DNA from 4 places in the Oceanospirillum sp. genome. Region 4 is predicted to be linked to each of the others. Evidence: predicted binding sites of a transcription regulator. Region 4 holds the regulator's gene; each other region holds the start of a gene.
What was found. The regulator sigma-54, encoded in region 4, starts transcription at its own class of promoters, with help from an activator protein. The targets are predictions, from matches to a motif close to TGGCACNNNNNTTGCTNT.
Positions count from the first base shown of each region.

Region 1: a site for sigma-54 is predicted at 2,041-2,058, ahead of speB (agmatinase). Genes of this name have one in related genera too.
Region 2: a site for sigma-54 is predicted at 2,653-2,670, ahead of flgF (flagellar basal-body rod protein FlgF). Genes of this name have one in related genera too.
Region 3: a site for sigma-54 is predicted at 2,899-2,916, ahead of glnA (glutamate--ammonia ligase). Genes of this name have one in related genera too.

Region 1 is NZ_CEYNZH010000020.1:15,856-20,562, forward strand. It holds gene AC4GL5_RS10360 (YjiH family protein) at 1-898, opposite strand, end outside; gene speB (agmatinase) at 1,009-1,962, opposite strand; gene AC4GL5_RS10370 (sigma-54 interaction domain-containing protein) at 2,218-3,663, shown strand; gene AC4GL5_RS10375 (MAPEG family protein) at 3,703-4,146, shown strand; gene AC4GL5_RS10380 (endo alpha-1,4 polygalactosaminidase) at 4,190-4,707, shown strand, end outside.
Region 2 is NZ_CEYNZH010000004.1:126,374-131,080, reverse strand. It holds gene AC4GL5_RS03470 (flagellar basal body P-ring protein FlgI) at 1-248, opposite strand, end outside; gene flgH (flagellar basal body L-ring protein FlgH) at 258-908, opposite strand; gene flgG (flagellar basal-body rod protein FlgG) at 965-1,750, opposite strand; gene flgF (flagellar basal-body rod protein FlgF) at 1,776-2,516, opposite strand; gene AC4GL5_RS03450 (flagellar hook-basal body complex protein) at 2,746-4,707, opposite strand, start outside.
Region 3 is NZ_CEYNZH010000001.1:58,100-62,806, forward strand. It holds gene glnL (nitrogen regulation protein NR(II)) at 1-936, opposite strand, end outside; gene glnA (glutamate--ammonia ligase) at 1,379-2,785, opposite strand; gene AC4GL5_RS00270 (sulfurtransferase TusA family protein) at 3,063-3,293, opposite strand; gene AC4GL5_RS00275 (tRNA (5-methylaminomethyl-2-thiouridylate)-methyltransferase) at 3,480-4,529, opposite strand.
Region 4 is NZ_CEYNZH010000010.1:65,571-70,277, reverse strand. It holds gene mgtE (magnesium transporter) at 1-343, opposite strand, end outside; gene AC4GL5_RS06705 (HPr family phosphocarrier protein) at 493-777, opposite strand; gene rapZ (RNase adapter RapZ) at 787-1,650, opposite strand; gene ptsN (PTS IIA-like nitrogen regulatory protein PtsN) at 1,859-2,308, opposite strand; gene hpf (ribosome hibernation promoting factor) at 2,331-2,639, opposite strand; gene AC4GL5_RS06685 (RNA polymerase factor sigma-54) at 2,724-4,268, opposite strand; gene lptB (LPS export ABC transporter ATP-binding protein) at 4,294-4,707, opposite strand, start outside.

The DNA.
Region 1 (4,707 bases), on a different contig from region 4:
CGTCTTCTTTAATCTGTTTACCAACGCCTTCGGCGTATTCATCCTTTTTCCAGCTCAGAGGCGGCAGGCGAGGGGTGATCACTGCGGCCACAAGACCAGCGACTAATACTGCTGCGTAGAACTCGATAAACAGGTGCCCAATGCCGATAAAGTCAGCCACAACCAGACTGAAAGCGATGGAGGCGATGGAGAAGTTGGTGGCGATAACTGCAGATTCGCGCTTGGAGTAGAAGCCACCCTGATACTGCTGGGTGGTGATCAGAACGCCTACGGTGCCGGAGCCGATCCAGGAAGCGACCGCATCAATGGAGGAACGACCCGGTAGGCGGAACACCTTGCGGAAAACGTTACGTACCAGAGTGCCGATAAACTCCATCAGGCCGAAGTCCACCAGCAGCGGCAGTAACAGAGAGGCGAAGAAGAAGAAGGTAATCAATGCCGGTGCAAGATCGTAAAGTACAACGCCACCGGTATTACGGTTCCATACCCACTCGGGGCCAACTTCCTGCCAGGTCAGAATGACAAAAGCAGCACCCAGAACCCGAAGCGCCAACCATGGCAGGCTCACACGGAAGATGGAGCCGAGGGCGCTGTTTTTCAGTTTTTCGGTTTCCGGCATCAAGGAAACAATCACAGAGACCGCCGCTGAAATGCTCAGCAGGGCAACCGTGATCAGTGGCAGATCTTCTTTCAGCAGGGCTTTAAAGAAGTCCGCGATGACGCCCATGCCGATGGTCACTTTGCCTTCTACAAAGATAGGCGTCAGAAAGAAAAGTACGCCGATCAGAGAGGGGATGATGAACTTCAGATAATCCTTGCGGCTGAAATGTTCGTTCACATCACCGGTCTGATCCAGCAGAACCTGACTGGCTTCTGTTTTATCTAGATTTACACTCATAGGGAAATCCTGTTGTCTTTATTGTTGTGTTGATCTGTTTTTATCGTTGTGAATCACGCCCTCATTGCCAGCAGAGGGCGTGTTGTTCTGTGTTGCTGGAGGCTGCCCGCTTAATCGCGGTAGTGAACCCCCGGCAGGACGCAGAGCATTTCGTACAGCAGGTTCGCGCCCAGCAGAGCGGTATTGCCTGTGGTGTCGTAAGGCGGTGACACTTCTACCAGATCGCCACCGACAATATCCAGTCCACGGCAGCCGCGAACCACTTCCAGTGCCTGAGGCACGGTCAGACCAGCGATCTCTGCAGTGCCGGTGCCCGGTGCGTAAGCCGGGTCGATGCCGTCGATATCAAAGCTGATATAAACCGGGCCGCCGGAGACTTTTTCGCGCACTTCTTCCATCAGAGGCGTCAAAGATTTGTGCCAGCATTCTTCTGCTGGAACCACGCGGAAGCCCTGAGCGCGGGGCCAGTCAAAATCTTCGGCGCTGTAACCGGTACCACGCAGGCCGATCTGTACGACGCGGTCGCCATCAATCAGGTCTTCTTCCAGCGCGCGGCGGAAAGGGGTGCCGTGGGCGATCTTCTCGCCAAACATGTGATCGTTAACATCGGCGTGAGCATCAATATGAACAATGCCGATCTTGCCGTATTTCTTTTTCAGGGCGCGCAGAATCGGCAGGACAATGGTGTGGTCGCCGCCCAGCGTCAGTGGCTTGCAGCCTCCGGCAATAATCTCGTCGTAAGCCTCTTCAATGATGTCCATGCTTTTCAGCAGGTTGAAGGTGTTGATGGCGACATCACCGATATCGGCAACCTGCAGGCTGTCGAATGGCGCAGCACGGGTGGCGACGTTGTAAGGGCGTAGCATGCGGGATTCATCACGGATCTGACGGGGAGCCAGGCGGGCGCCGGGGCGGTTAGAGGTGCCGATATCCAGAGGCACGCCGACAAAGCAGGCATCCAGCCCTTCAGTGCCTTCCTGGGTCGGCAGGCGCATCATGGTGGCCGGTCCGCCGAAGCGTGGCATCTCGTTTCCACCTAAAGGTTGGTTCAGTTGTTTTGGCATGATCTCGCTCCAGTGTTTATGTTCTGTGCCTGTCGTTTTGCTGACTGGCAGGCGTATTTTTCTGGTTTGGAGTGATCGTTTGCAATGGGTGTGCCAGAAGTGGTAAGTCTTTAAAATCAGTATATTACGATTGTTGTTTTATCTTTTGATTCATTTCTGAATTGTTTGTTATAGTTTTTGATTTATTTTTGAATCATGATTCATGGTTGAATTGCGTGATTTAACGATTAAGTTTCCCTAACGGATAATGCTTTTATGACCGCGACGCCTGCACACTCATCCCGCTTTGATCGCTCCTCCGAAAGAGAGCTGGCGATGATTCTGGATAAATCCTCCGACAATATCGTGGTGACTGATGGTGATGGGGTGATCCTGAAAGCCAGCAGCAACTTCAATCGCATCTATGGTCTGCCTATCAGTGACGCCGTGGGAAAAACCGTTCAGGAGCTGCAGGCATCGGGCATTCTGACGCCTTCGGTGACCCTGGAGGTGCTGAAGCGCAGGCGAGATGTTCAGCTGATGCAGTCCACCAGTCAGGGATTTCAGGTGATGGCGTTGGGCTTTCCGATCTTTGATGATGCCGGAGAGATTGAGCGGGTGATCAGCTTCTCCCGGGACCTGACCGACCTGCAGATGCTGCAGCAGGAATATGAACAGCTGCAGCAACGGCTGTTACAACCCTTGCTGGATACCCGGCAGAGTGAGGAGCTGGCCGGGCTTGCCTTTAAAAGCCGTCCGGTGCGGGAGATTATTCAGCTGATCCGCCGTATTGCAGATACCGAAGTGTCGGTGTTGTTTCAGGGGGAATCCGGTGTTGGTAAAACCGCCTTTGCCCGCCTGATTCATCAGCTCAGTGACCGTAAAGAGAAACCCTTTGTCGAGGTGAACTGCAGTGCCATTCCGGAAAACCTGTTTGAGTCCGAGATGTTCGGCTACGAAGCGGGGGCTTTCAGCGGCGCATCCCGACAGGGGAAATCCGGTCTGATCGCGAGTGCAGAGGGTGGCACCCTGTTTCTGGATGAAGTGGGCGAGCTGCCCCAGGCGATGCAGGCAAAATTGCTCAAAGTGCTGCAGGATGGCGAATATACCCCCGTCGGCAGCGTGAAACCCCGCAAGGCACGCTTCCGGCTGATTACCGCCACCAACCGTCAGTTAAGCGATATGGTAGAAGAGGGGCTGTTCCGGCTGGATCTCTATTATCGGGTCAATGTGGTGCCGGTTTATATTCCTTCCCTCAGAGAGCGCAATGAAGATATTCCGGTATTGGCGGGACATATTCTGAGTCGGCTGAACCGGAAATATCAGGAGCAGAAACAACTGCCGATGCATCTGCAGGCACGCCTGCAGCAGATGCCCTGGCCGGGTAACATCCGTGAGCTGGAAAACACCTTAGAGCGCTGGTTTGTCTCTTCGGAAGGAGAGATGATTCGCGCGGTAGATCTTGAAGGCCGCTTTGAGGTTCAGGCCGGTTCGGAACCTCAATCGGAGGGGCTTTCTGGTGAAGCAGCTGAGCAATCGAATACTGACAGCATTTCTGCACCGCAAAGCCTGAAGGAGATTCTGGATCAGGCCGAGCGTCAGGCGTTGGAGCAGGCGATACAACACTGCCGATCCAGTTACCAGCTGGCAGAATACCTGCAGATCAGCCAGCCCAGTGCCGTGCGTAAACTGAAAAAGCATGGACTGACCGTAACCCGATAGACGGGCTGCTTTGAAATTATCATCGAGGATTCTGACTCAATGGAACTGCTTAACTCTAAACTGATTTTTCTACCGGTATTGGCACTGGTGTTCTGGACTTTTATCGTGCTGCTGATTCTGCCGTTTCGACGTTTTGCCCTGATCAAAAGCGGACAGGTTGGCATTAATGATTTTAAGCTGCAGGAGACTGACCGGGTTGCGGAAGCTGCTGTACAGGTTAATCGCAACTATATGAACCTGCTGGAACTTCCGGTTCTGTTTTATCTCGCCTGTGTGCTGTTTTATCTGTTGGATGCGGTAACGGCTGTAGTACTGGTTCTTTCGTGGATTTATCTGGGGCTGCGGATCGTGCATAGCCTGATTCATCTGACCTATAACCGGGTTTTTCACCGCTTTCTGGTCTTTGCGTTCAGTAACGTTATCTTACTGGCTATATGGCTGATATTGGCGTATCAGTTGGTTTTTGATCTGCAGCTTGCTTGAGCAGGCCTGCATCTTTCAGGTTTAACAGTGTTGGGGTTAGGGAATGGCGAAAAGAGAATCCGGCAGGCCTTTAGGTTATGCGGTATTGGGGATTATGTTGCTTCTTGCGGGTTGTGGTGACTCTGGTGGTTCATCCGATGATACCGGATTAGATCCTAACGTTGATCCGGTCACAGAGGGAAGCTGGTATCGACCCGATGTTGGGGTGACCTGGCAGTGGCAGCTACAGGGCACGCTGAATACCAGCTACAACGTTGAGATCTACGACGTTGATCTCTTTGACACCCCGAAAACTCAGATTGCCAACCTTCAGGGTGAAGGGCGTAAGGTTATCTGCTATTTCTCGGCGGGTTCATATGAGAATTATCGTGAAGACAAAGGTGATTTTCCGGCAGAAACGCTGGGTAAAACCCTTGATGGCTGGGATGAGGAGCGTTGGCTGGATATCCGGCATTCGGCGGTTCATGACGTGATGAAAAAACGTCTGGATCTGGCTGAAGAGAAGGGGTGTGATGGCGTAGAGCCGGACAATATGGATGGTTACACCAATAGCCCTGGTTT
Region 2 (4,707 bases), on a different contig from region 4:
ACTGCGGCAATATTTTTGGATTTTGGATCTACGCCAGGGGGCAAAGTAATACCAAACTGGCTCATCATGTTGGCAAACGTCTGGTTAGTAAAAGGGGCTTTATCACCTGTACCGCTCAGACCAACAATCAACCCGTAACCGATCAGCTGGTTAGTACGCACACCTTCAACATTGGTAATATCTTTAAGGCGCTCAGCCTGTACAAAGGTAGCAACGACCATTAAGACAAAAGAGATTAAATAGCGCATACCATACTCCTAAAACGGCCACCAGCTACTGTTAAAGAATCGTGTCAACCACCCCTGACGCGTTGTATCGGCCAGATCACCCGTACCGCTATAGGTAAGACGTGCATCGGCAAGCTTTGTCGACATTGCTGTATTTTCAGGAGAAACATCTTCTGGGCGCAGCAAACCACTGACCCGAATAACCTCTGAACCATTAGTCAGATTAAGCCACTTCTCTCCCTTAACCAGCATCAAACCATTCGGATAGATCTGATGCACGGTTACAGTAATGCTCCCCTGTAAACTATTACTCTGCCCAGTGGAGCCCTTACCCGAAAAAGAAGTATCGTTCTCAATATTCGTCGTCATATCCAGCGGTTGCTGACCGAGAATTGTCGGGTTCAGTACTTCAACCTCACTGGATTTGGACAAAGATGACTTGGTAGACTTTTGCGAGCTCGTCGTCTCTGTCAGTAAAACAGTAATGACATCGCCCACACGGTATGCCTTGCGGTCACCGTATAAAGTCATACTATAGTTCTGCTGGTAAAGAGAACCATTACTTGCCGGAGGCGGAGCAATATGACTCGGCTGCACTGGCGCATAAAAAGGATCGTCAGGTTTAATCATCTCATCCTTTGATTGGCATCCCACCAAAGCGAGCACAAACGTAAGTGCCATAATTCGTTTCATACCTAACCCCACCCAAAGCATCGCAATGTTATTTCAATCAAAACTTATAAAGTCTGCGTCAGATTACGTAACATACCATCAGCTGCTGAAACAACTTTAGAGTTCATCTCATAGGCACGCTGAGTGGAGATCATGTTCACCAGCTCTTCAACCGCATTTACATTCGAATTTTCAAGCATACCCTGCTCCGTTGAAGCCAGACCATCCTCATTTGGCACACCTACAATGGGGGCGCCGGACGCAGCAGTTTCTTTAAATAAATTACCACCGACTGATTGAAGCCCTGTGGGGTTTACAAAATCAGCAATCTCAATCTGCCCCACTTCTTGCTCAAGAGCCTGACCCGGCACCTTGGCAGATACAATACCATCCTGGCTAATACTAACGGTCTGAGTATCCTCAGGGAGCTGTATTACTGGCTCCAACAAAAAACCGGTAGCGGTCACAATTTGCCCTTCAGCATTTACCTGAAACTGGCCATTACGGGTATAACTCAACGTGCCATCCGGCATCTGAATCTGGAAAAAACCACGACCATCCAGAGCCATATCTAAAGGCTGCTCAGTCACCTGCAGGCTAGTTGCAGTATGCATTTTTTGGGTTGCCACGGTGCGAACACCCGTACCAAGCTGCAAGCCTGAAGGAAGCTGAGTATTTAAAGACGATTGCGCACCAGGCTGACGCACCTGTTGATATAGGAGATCCTGGAAAATCGCACGCTCCTTTTTGAAACCAACCGTACTCACGTTTGCCAAATTGTTAGAAATTGTGCGCAGCTGTGTATCCTGCGCGCTTAAACCGGTTTTACTAACCCATAAAGCTGCATGCATTGTTATATCCTCAATTTGGTTTCAGTTAGCCCATACGCATAACAGAAGCGGCCGCAGCCGAGTTTTCATCAACAGTCTTCATCATCTTGGTTTGCATTTCGTATTGGCGTGTTAAAGACAAAATATTGATCAACTCCTGAGCCGCATTGACGTTACTTGACTCAAGAAAACCAGACTCAACAGTGACTAACGCATCAGCCTCAGCTGGCTCACCCGAGCGCAAGCGCATCAGACCATCCAAGCCTTTTTCCATCTGCTGCTTATCCGGATTAACCAGCTTAATTCGATCCACCTGCGCCAAAGCATTGGCTTGGGCCCCTTGAGCCTGCACCGAGATCACGCCATCGACACCGATCTCAACGTGGGCAGCAGGAGGAATAACGATTGGACCACCTTCACCCAGAACCGGAAGGCCCTTGCCGGTACGAAGAACACCGTTAGGGTCAACCACCATTTCACCGGAGCGGGTGTAAGCCTCATCGCCCGTATTAGATTGAACTGCGATCCAGCCATCGCCCTGAATCGCAATATCAAGCGCTCGATCCGTCTGAATAAACGCACCACTTTGCATATCGGTAGCAGGCCGCTCCGTCAGCGCATAAACACGCGTTGGAAAGTGCTCACCAAAAACCGGCATTGCACGGGACTGCTCAAAATCTGCTTTAAAACCTGTGGTATTTGCATTAGCTAGGTTATTAGCCCTAGCGGTCTGCGCCATCATATTGTGCTTGGCACCTGTCATGGCGATATAAAGTGCTTTATCCATAATGACTTACCTCGTAATCATCCCCCGAACAAACTGTCACAGGACAACATCAAAAAGGGTGAGCCTTTGCCGTTTTCCTTTAAAACCGGAAACTTACATCACCTAAAACGGCAAAGGGCTTACAATTACCTAGATAATTGCAAGCCCTATGCCAAGAATAAGCTTTTTTATAATTCAGAAAGCAAAAAGCCTCTCAGAAAGAGAGGCCCTTGCTGTCAGGCTCAGCCTATTAACGCAGATTGATAATCGTCTGGGTAATAGTATCTGCTGTCTGCAGCGTTTTGGCGTTAGCCTGATAATCACGCTGAGCAATAATCATCTCCACCAACTCTTCAGACAGATCCACATTAGCATCTTCCAGGGCTTTAGATTCGATATTACCCGCAACCCCTACACCAGGAGAGTTTACAACGGGATCACCGGATTTGGTGGACTCGGCCCACATAGTGCCACCAACGGGTGTCAGTCCCTGCTCATTACGAAAGTTAGCCAATGCAACCTGACCAATCAACTTAGTCTGGCTATTGGTATAACGAGCAATAATACTGCCATCCTGATTAATATCTAAGCCAGCTAACTGCCCTGTGGCAAAACCATCCTGAGACAGCTCATTTGCTCCAAAAGAACCTGCAAACTGAGTCGTACCCGTCAAATCAATTTCAAAAATCTGGGGTTCATCAGAACCATTCTGATTATTTTGGCCGTCTTTAGGCACCCAGTCTTTAATTTTCATCGTTTTCAACGGCTCATCCAGAACCCCGAATTCCGTGAAATTAAAAGAGAAGTAATCCGGGGTATTTTCGTTGGCATCCGTCACTTTCTCGCCATCGACCGTCACATGCATATGCCAACGGTTATCAGCTGCCTCAGATTCCAACGCTGCCATTACTTTTATCATTGACTCCTGCGCAGCATTGACATCCGACCAATCTTTTTCAATATCCTGCAAGACATTAAGTGCCAACTGATAAACCCCGCCCTCTTCTGTGCCAGCGTTAGCATCTCGCTGAGCCTCTAGAGCGCTTATCACCTCATCGTATCTTGTCTCGTAATCAGCTGCCGCTGCAGGAACAGGTACATTCGTGGAATTAATCTCGTCTGTTAGAGGATTAGCACTCCCCATCACAGCCATTCTCAAATCACCTGCAATAGTATCAACGCCTGCATAAGCGCGCTGACCACCACTAATAACACCCGCAAGCTCTTCCAATGCGCCCGTAAATACAGTTCCAGTAATCTCAGTTGGTATCGTTGGCAAGTAATCATCAAGAGCCTTGTACGCGCCCTCATAGAACTCTTTGGTACGTCCATCAGCAGTGTCCACAAGATCCGAAAGAGCCTGCTTAATCGTCTTTAAGCGATCAGCCAAATCAACTCGCTCAGCTGCCGTAGCACCAGCAGGAGCTGCTGCTGCAAACTCCGGGTCAGCAAGGACGTCAACTGACACACCATTTAGAATAGCGGCAATATCATCATCTAATGTGCCATCACCAACATCATCAGGAGCCCCAATGGTTCCATCAGCATCCCCTGGAAAAACATCAGTTTCATCAGTAATCGGACTATAAGACCCTGGGGCAACCGAAGCTGCACCACCATGGCGAGCAGCACCAATCAAGGTTTGAATCGCCCGGGTTGGCTCACCGTATTCAGGCAAGTAAGGTGGCTGTTTAACAAAGTACTGCGTCATGGTGTGCGAGTTACCTAACGTATCGTAAACGATTGAAGGATACAGATGCGTATAGGTATCCGAGTCATTCGGATCAAAAATGTAATTAGAGGGCGCATCAGCACGTGAATCAAGGTTAAAAGACACATCCAATTGCGAGGTTGCATTCGGCGAAATATTCGCCTGCGGAATAAACAGATCATTAATAGCACCCACGGCAATACCATCACCATTGGCATTAGCAGGGTAACCCTGTAGTTTGTGGCCCGAATTAGTTACAATATAACCTTCTTTATTGACACCAAACATACCAGCCCGGGTATAACTCGTCTCGCCATTGCCTGCTTTTACTACAAAAAAACCATTACCATCGATCATCATATCCATGCTGTTCTGGGTAGATGTTCTTCCTCCCTGAGAAAACTGCTGGGCAATATTGCTCACACGAACACCATTACCGGTTTGACCAGTAGCCGAGCCCATACCGGACTTCGCATAAACATCCGCAAATTCCGCACGAGA
Region 3 (4,707 bases), on a different contig from region 4:
ACCGGTCACCAGAGGATAAAAGAGTGTTTCCAACAGCTCCGGTGGTATGCCGGGGCCGTTATCAATAATCTCAACCTGACACAGCAGGCGGTGGCGCTCCGCACCTAAAGTAAACTGACGTTTGGCGCGGGTGCGGAAAATGATGCGCTTTTGTGGTTGATCTGTTTCTTCCAGCACCTGCATCGCATTACGGACGATGTTGAGAGTGGCCTGAATCAGTTGCTCCTGATCGCCAATCAGATCAGGCAGACTGGGGTCATAATCCCGAACCATCTGAATGCTGCCATCGGACTCGGCAGCGATCAGGGCACAGACATGCTCCAGGACTTTGTGAATATTCAACTGACTCAGGTTTGGCACCTTTCGCGGCCCCAGCATGCGATCCACCAGATTTCTCAGTCGGTCTGCTTCGCTGATGATCACTTCGGTATAGTCTTTAAGCCCTTCGTTCGGCAGTTCCCGCTCTAAGAGTTGCGCCGCCCCCCGGATACCACCAAGAGGGTTTTTGATCTCATGGGCCATCCCACGAACCAGGGTTCGTAGTGTTTCCTGTTGAGCCAGTAACTCTTCTTCTTTACTGATTTTTAATAAGCGATCCCGGGGTTGCAGCTCAACCACCAGACAATAGCCCTGCGGAGTCAGTACAGGGCTGACGGTATAATCAACAATATTCTGAGTACCGTTGGGCAGTACGATCTGGCTCTCCCTCTTGGTAAAAGGGTGGCCTGCATCAGCAGCCTGTTTCCAGGCATCCGGAGTGCTGTCATTTTCAAAGAAGAGCTGATCAACAGGCAGACCGATAGCCCGACTGGCACCGCACGCGAATAGCATTTCAGCTGCAGGATTGAGGTAGGTTAAGCAAAGCTTATGATCTACCTGAATGATGGCGGTGCTGAGGTTATCCAGCAGTAGCTTGTGGTTATCGGTTTTGCTCACGCCTGAACCTCCGGGGCGTTGGTCGGGTGCATCTGTGGTCTCTATGACACAGCAAAAAACGCACCAGTAAGAAAAAGTTTCTGAAAAAAGAGACTGTTGCGATAGGAATGCGCCTTTTGGGGCGATCACCATGAGTTTCTGGTGTTGTTGTTATGTCGATTCATAATCTCTGCGCACAACTATAGTGCATAGTTGTGCTTTCTGTGTGTTTTGCCTGACCTGTTCTTGGGCGTTTTATTTCTCTGAGCGGTGTTTTATTCGCGATACTTTTTTGGATCGGCTCTGCTTCAGGTGATGACTGGTATTTTCTGACCATCAGTCTTTACGATTGGCGCACTTTTTTGGTGCGTATGGTTTTTCAGGCATAAAAAAACCCCTGCCGTGGCAGGGGTTAAGTCTCTTCATTGAAGAGCGGAAGTTTGTCAGCTGGTAATCAATCAGCTTACACGCTGTAGTACAGATCGAACTCGATTGGGTGAGTTGTCATGTTTACACGTGCTACATCTTCATTCTTCAGTTCGATGTATGCATCGATCATGTCATCAGTGAATACGCCGCCCTTAGTCAGGAACTCACGGTCTGCATCCAGACATGCCAGTGCTTCTTCCAGAGAAGAGGCAACTGTTGGAATCGCTGCAGCTTCTTCAGCTGGCAGATCGTACAGATCTTTATCCGCTGGGTCGCCAGGGTGGATCTTGTTCTGAACACCGTCCAGAGCAGCCATCAGCAGCGCTGAGAACGCCAGGTATGGGTTAGCGATCGGATCAGGGAAACGAGCCTCAACACGCTTAGCTTTAGGGCTGGAAGTGTAAGGAATACGCAGAGAAGCCGAACGGTTACGGGCAGAGTAAGCCAGCATAACAGGCGCTTCGAAGCCTGGAACCAGACGCTTGTAAGAGTTGGTGCCTGGGTTACAGAAAGCGTTCAGTGCTTTAGCGTGCTTGATAATACCGCCGATAGCGAAAAGAGCAGACTCAGACAGGCCAGCGTACTGGTCACCAGCGAACTGGTTTACGCCGTCTTTCCAGTAAGACAGGTGAACGTGCATACCGGAACCGTTATCACCAACAACCGGCTTAGGCATGAAAGTAGCGGTTTTGCCATACGCGTGAGCAACGTTGTGAACCACGTATTTCAGCATCTGAACTTCGTCAGCTTTCTTAACCAGAGTGTTGAAGGCTACACCGATTTCGTTCTGACAAGCCGTCGCCACTTCGTGGTGGTGAACTTCTACGTTCAGACCGATCTCTTCCATCACGTTACACATGGTGGCACGGATGTCGTGTACCGAGTCAACTGGTGGAACCGGGAAGTAACCGCCTTTAACGCGTGGACGGTGGCCCATGTTGCCGCCTTCCATAGACTTCTCAGAGTTCCATGCCGCTTCTTCAGAATCAATTTTCACGAAGCTGCCGGACATGTTGGAGTCCCAACGAACATCGTCAAAGATGAAGAATTCAGGCTCAGGACCGAAGAAAGCAGTGTCACCCAGACCTGTAGACTTCAGGTACTCTTCTGCGCGCTTAGCAACAGAGCGTGGGTCACGCTCATAACCCTGCATGGTTGCAGGCTCAATGATGTCGCAACGCAGTACCAGAGTTTTATCTTCAAAGAACGGGTCGATGAAGCAGGTAGTGTCGTCTGGCAGCAGAATCATGTCGGATTCGTTGATACCTTTCCAACCAGAGATAGAAGAACCATCAAACATCTGGCCGTTTTCGAAGAACTCTTCGTCAACGTAGCGTGCAGGGATAGTTACGTGCTGCTCTTTACCTTTGGTATCGGTAAAACGCAGGTCAACCCATTTGATGTCATGTTCTTTAATCAGGTTAAGGGTGTTCTCTGACATTGCTTGTCCTCCAATGGAGCTTTCGCGTTTGTTGTCAAAATCGATTGACGTAATCGTTTTTTTACTCGGATCGTTGAAAACCTGTCGTCAGGTTTTTCATATTTATTATCTATAAAGCAAGTTGGATGCCATTTGCTAAAAACTGAACAATACCAATGCGTTATATTGATAATACGGTTTCTTACGGGGTCTCTGTTTGCTCTTGGAGCGTGTTATAGCGCTCTTTGTGCTATATTTTGGTGCGCATGCAATGCTGCGTGCTGTTTTATGGTGCAAGCTATGCGTCGTTAACCTCAATGGTAATCACAATCTCGTCAGATTGCTCTTCTGCTGAGACTAAAGTATGACCGTGAACCCGGCACCAGGCTGGAATATCGTGCAGAGTTCCCGGGTCGGTGCAGTAAACCACCAGCTGATCGCCGGGAGATAGTTCGCTGATTTTATTCTGAGTTCTGATGACAGGAATCGGACAAAGCAGATTGCGGGCGTTGAGTTCGTGTTGGTTCATGGAGACTCTCTCAGTTTAGAAGCAGTCATGTGATAACGGGGGCACGTTCGGCTTTAAAACAGGGCGTGCGGTAAAAGTTAGGGCGCGCACTATTTGTGCAATGAGGGGTATTTTAGACGAATGGCGAAAAAAAACGCACCAGAGTGATCAGGTGCGTTTTAGTGTTGGTTAAACCCTAAACAGGTGTTAGTGGATATACCACTCTTCAGGGATTTCTTCCGCAGGCATCGGCGTTACATGTACCACCTGAGCGGGCTGATTATGTTCGCGCACGACTTCAAGTGTCACTTTATCTTCGTTACGACCCTGGCTGAAGCGGGCAACGATGCGTGCTGCCAGTTCCAGGTCTTCCTCGGTAGGTGTGCCGTCGATCAGGGTCAGCGGACCACCGTGGCTGGTTGGATAAAGATAAGTGAACTGAGAACGGTAACCGCGCATAAAGTTATTCTCACCCTCTTCGCGGCTGACGATCAGTTTGAAGTTTTTCGCCGGACGGATGTGACGACCTACTTTCAGCAGCATAATATCATCAACCTCGTAGCGGCGTTCGCCACGGGCATCCCACAGATCCTGCAGCTTCTTACTGTAGCTGGCATCGGTCAGGAAGCAGCAGCCACCGGCCGGCTGAGACCACTCATCGATACCCAGCTTCTTCGCCAGCGCAAACTGAGGTTTACGGTTTCGGCCGCTGAAGTCGTACAGTTCTTCACGCTTGATCCAGCCTTCGCGCTCCGGGTGTGTTTCCGGCAGGTGCTGGGCACACAAAGGACGTACCAGACGATCTTCGACCAGAGATTCACGGGCGATAATCGGCATGGTGGCCTTACGCTGGGATTTCGGACGTTGGCCGATCACCTCACCGGTGATGACAAAATCAAAGTCGTTGTCCTGACACCATTGCCAAGCACGGGCGACCATATCGATTTTACAATCCAGACAGGGGTTCAGGTTCTGACCGTAGCCGTGCTTAGGGTTCAGTACGATATCTTTGTACTCTTCGGAGATATCGATGATGTGCAGCTTGATACCCAGTTGCTCCGCAACCCACAGCGAGCTGTTCTTTTTCTGTTTTTCTTTGTCTTTTTTGCGGATGGCATGGGTGTGTCCTTCAACACAAAAGCCGGTATAAAAGTTGATCCCTTCTACGTGAACGCCCTGATCCTGAATGACTTTGGTAGCCAGCATGGAATCCAGTCCGCCGGAAATCAGAGATACGGCTTTGCGTTGTTTGGTCATGTCTCACCCATTTTCTTAAAGCAGTGATAAGTGTCGAAAGCGACAAAAAACGCAGGATTCTACCGGATCGTGACGAGATAGAAAGTTAAAATAGCGACTTTTTATCCACTGGAGATGATCTGTCTGTTCAGGTGTTTCGTAACCGGTTGTTTTTGCTTGAGACTTGCAGGAAATGGAT
Region 4 (4,707 bases):
CTTCCTGAATCAGCGTGTCCGGCAGTTGCTGCAGAAGGTCGGCAATATCATCCGTATCCAGGCCTTCGGTTGCTGTCAGGAACTCTTCCGGATTCATCCGTTTCAGATAGATCGCCTGAATATCATCCACAAGATGCTGAAGAACATCACCCTGAAACTCAGGTTCGATCAGATTCCAGAGGACATCTCGTTCTTTCGGAGGGGATGATTCAAGCAGGTGCGCGACATCCTGAGCCGGTAAACCACGGTTCAGCATTCGGCGTACTTGCGCAAATGAGCCTGAGTCCATCGCGTTGGTCAGACGTTCAAGCATTGGAGGAATATCCTGATTTTCGCTGGCCATAGGTTACCGTGTCGATGAAAGAGTTCGCGTTAAGAAAGATGATTGGGTTAAAACGTTTTCCGGTTTGATACCTGATTGGCTAATCCTTTGATATTAACTGTATTTTTATAGTCGGCCAAATTTCAGCAGATTTAAGCAAGCGATTAGGATCAGGCTTCGTCACCAAAACCATTTTCAAACAGCTCAAAAACAGCCTTTCTGACTTCTTCCACCAGTGCTTCATCAGCGTCTACCTGGACAGAGAACTCCGTGCCTTGAGGCGAACTCATCATCATCAGAGCCATCATATTTCTGCAGTCCGCAGAGCGTCCTGATTCTTTGTGGTGGAGCTGGATTCTGGCAGCATCAAAGTCTGTCGCCAGCTGAAGTAGCTTGGAGGCTGGCCGCAGATGGAAGCCTTTGCTATTACTTACCGTTACTGTGAACTCAGGCATAGCTTTATCCTAGTCTTTGTTTGCCAGACTAAGGTCCCGATGTCTGACCAGAGTTTGAGGGTGCTGATGCTTAAACTTGTCGGTCAGCTGTTCCGCAACGAATACTGACCTGTGCTGTCCACCAGTACAACCGATTCCTACGGTAATATAGCTGCGGCTACTGGCGATAATGCTGGGGAGCCACTTTTCAAGAAAGCCGGCGACATCCGATACCATGGCCCGGACGCTGAAATCCTGTTCCAGAAAATCAATAACGGGCTGATCGAGTCCGGTATAGACCCTAAGATGTGTTTCCCAGTATGGGTTAGGCAGGCAGCGGACATCAAAGATAAAGTCACAGTCTTTTGGTATCCCGCGCTTAAAACCGAAGGACTGAAACTGTATGGCGACATTGGTTTTGGATTCAGAGTTTTCCAGCTGCTGAGTGATGATCTCACGAAGGTCATAGATACTCAGGTTACTGGTATCGACTCTGAGGTCTGCTTGTTCAGCGATCTGCTCAAGAAGATTGCCTTCTTTTATGAGCGCTTCGGCAAGAGATACTTTTTCAGAGGACAAAGGATGCTTGCGCCGGGTGGCATTGAAACGGTCAATCAGGGTGCCATCATCCGAATCCAAGTAGATGATACGTGCATCATAGCCCTGAGATTTCAGCTTTTCGAAGTGAGGCTGAACACCGGATGGGTCGGTGACGATATTGCGGGCATCAATGCTGACTGCAACCAGATTATTGGAGCCAGGAAGATTATCCGGAAGCTGGCTGAGTAAGCCGATGGGAAGGTTATCAATGGCAAAGTAGCCCAGATCTTCGAGCACATGGAGTGCAATACTTTTACCGGAACCGGATCGTCCACTAATAATAACCAGTTTCATCTCACATCCCTTTTACGCGTGGTTCAGTCAATTCTTGTTAATGCTTTTCTGAATGGGCTGCAGTTTATCAACCGTTTAAGTGTAAACGGATCAGGCCCGAATAAGAGGTTAGCGAAAGATAAGGTCATCGGTATTACAAAAGATACAGAAGACCTTATCAGTATGCTATTTGTGCCCGGATGGATTACTTCGGTAGCAGATAAAGGCTTTAGCTCTGAGTCCAGAGTTCGTACAGCCCCTCGGAACCCACCGCTTCGCGAAGCTGTCGACAGAAATCGGGGTCAGAGAATTTCTCTGCCAGACCGGATAACAACTGAAGATGGTCGTCGGTTGCCTCCTCTGGAACCAGCAGAATAAACAAAAGATCAACAGGTCGTCCATCGATAGAGTCGAAGTCAACCTTATCTTTCAGGCGAATAAAGGTTCCTATACTTTCCGAGCAGTTTTTAACCCTGCAATGTGGAATGGCAATGCCTTCACCAACACCAGTACTTCCCAGTCGTTCCCGTGCAATGAGGCTATCGAAAACCTCGGTGCTTTCAAGAGTGGGAATCTGCTGAGAGATAAACTTGCTGAAGAACTCTAGGAGACGCTTTTTGCTGCCTCCGGGAACCCCGTCAAGGGTTCTCGGAGGAGTCAGAACTGAATTGAGTAACATGGATATCAGTTATGCTCAATAATTAGCGGGCTGCCGCACCCTGTTTACGGGCTTGGGCCTTTTCTTTGTGTTTGATCAGCTGGCGATCGATTTTATCCGTCAGCATATCAATAGATGCATACATATCTTCAGCTTCTGCGGTGGCATGCAGATCTGCGCCGGCTACGTGCAGAGTTGCTTCAGCAATCTGACGCTCTTTTTCCAGCTTGAGAACAACCTGTACGTTAGTGATGTTATCAACGTGACGCTCAAGACGCTCAAACTTGGTAGAAACGTACTCTTGCAGAGCTTCAGTTAATTCCAGGTGTTGACCGGTAATATTCAATTGCATAAATAGCTCCTTATTATTCGCGGTCTTGCAATTTTGATTGTATCGTTTTTCAGGTATTTGCAAAGCGTTTTTTCTAAATTGATTTTAAATCAATTTCTTACGTTCGTTCGACGGGGGGATATTCATCGCTTCGCGGTACTTGGCGACGGTCCGTCTGGCGACCTTAATTCCCTGCTCAGCCAACATATTGGCCAACTTACTGTCGCTGAAAGGTTTCCTCGGTGGTTCATCGGCAATCATTTTCTTAATCATAGCCCGAATTGCGGTCGAGGATGCTTCACCACCTGCGGTAGTACCGACATGACTGGAGAAAAAGTACTTAAGTTCAAAAATACCCCGGGGGGTATGGATATATTTCTGCGTCGTTACCCGGGAGATGGTGGATTCATGCATGCCGATGGCATCTGCAATGTCATGCAGGACCAGTGGTTTCATGCCTTCTTCACCAATTTCAAGAAATGCCTGCTGGCGCTTCACAATCTCAATGCCAACCTTGAGTAATGTCTCGTTGCGGCTATGAAGACTCTTCAGGAACCAGCGTGCTTCCTGAAGCTGGTTTTTCATAAAGGTGTTATCCCGGCTGTTGTCGGCCCGCTTGATCAGACCAGAATAAGCACCATGAATACGAATTTTGGGGGCTATATCCGGGTTCAGGTCGACTTTCCAGTGATCCTCTTCACGGGTAACAAAAAGATCCGGTGCAATGTACTCAGCATGTTCTGTCGAAATAGAAGACCCAGGTTTAGGGTTCAGGCTACGGATCAGCTCAATGATATCCTGAAGCTCAGGTTCTTTAACTCTCAGACGACGCATAAGCTGTGCGAAATCACGACTACCCAGAAGGTCGAGATGCAGGGTGATCAGTTTACGGGTTTTTTCCAGCAGGAAGGCGTTAGCATCCAGAGGCTCCAGCTGAACGAGCAGGCACTCCTGCAGGTCTTTAACGGCACAACCAATCGGATCAAGGTGCTGAATATATCCCTGAACGGCCTGAACGTCCTCTATCTCAAGCTCGTATTCTTTATTCTGGAACTCAGGTCGGCTTTGCAGGCCTTCATAGATCTCTTCGATCGGGGACGAGAGGTAGCCATCAGGATCAATACTGTCGATGATCGCTTCTGCGATCAGCCGATCGCATTCCGGCAGGCCTGACAGGTTTAATTGCCAGAGCAGATGGTCCTGCAGCGTTTCTGTGATGATGCCGCGCTGCTCAAGATAGGAACCGTCATCATCACTTGGGGCTGATGATTGAGTATAGAGGCTTTCCTGATAGACATCATCCCAGCCACTGTCCACTGGTAGGTCTTCAGGGATCGAATCCTGCCAGCTGTCTTCCGCTGTTGCGGTATAGTTTTCCAGCTCAGCATCCTGACTTTCATTACTGCTGGCAGATTCACTTTCGGATTTGCTCTGGTCCTCTTTGTTGCTCTCGGAATCTGAGTTTGCTTCAGTGGCATCATTTGCTGAATTAAACTCGTCTTCAAGCTCCAGCATAGGATTAGATTCAAGGGCTTCCTGAATCTCCTGCTGTAAATCGAGAGTCGATAGCTGCAACAGGCGTATCGCCTGCTGCAGTTGAGGTGTCATGGTCAGACTCTGACCAATTTTAAGCTGTAAGGCCGGTTTCATAGATTACGGCTTATTCCCAAAGTGGTTATAACTTGAACTCATGGCCGAGATAGACATCCCGTACCTGCTGGTTGTCCATGATGTTGGCGGCATCGCCTTCAGCGATAATCTGCCCTGCACTGACGATATAGGCTTTTTCACAGATATCCAAGGTTTCCCGGACATTGTGATCCGTGATCAGTACTCCGATATTTCGCGCTTTCAGCTGGCGAATGATCGACTTAATTTCGTTCACTGAAATAGGGTCAACCCCGGCAAAAGGCTCATCAAGCAGAATAAAAGAGGGCTCAGTCGCCAGTGCTCGGGCAATTTCAACACGGCGGCGTTCACCACCGGAAAGACTCATACCCAGGCTTTTCCTGATGTGTGTAATGCTGAACTCATTTAACAGGCGTTCGAGGTGTTCTTTACGCTCTTTTTTACTGAGCTCTTTGCGGGT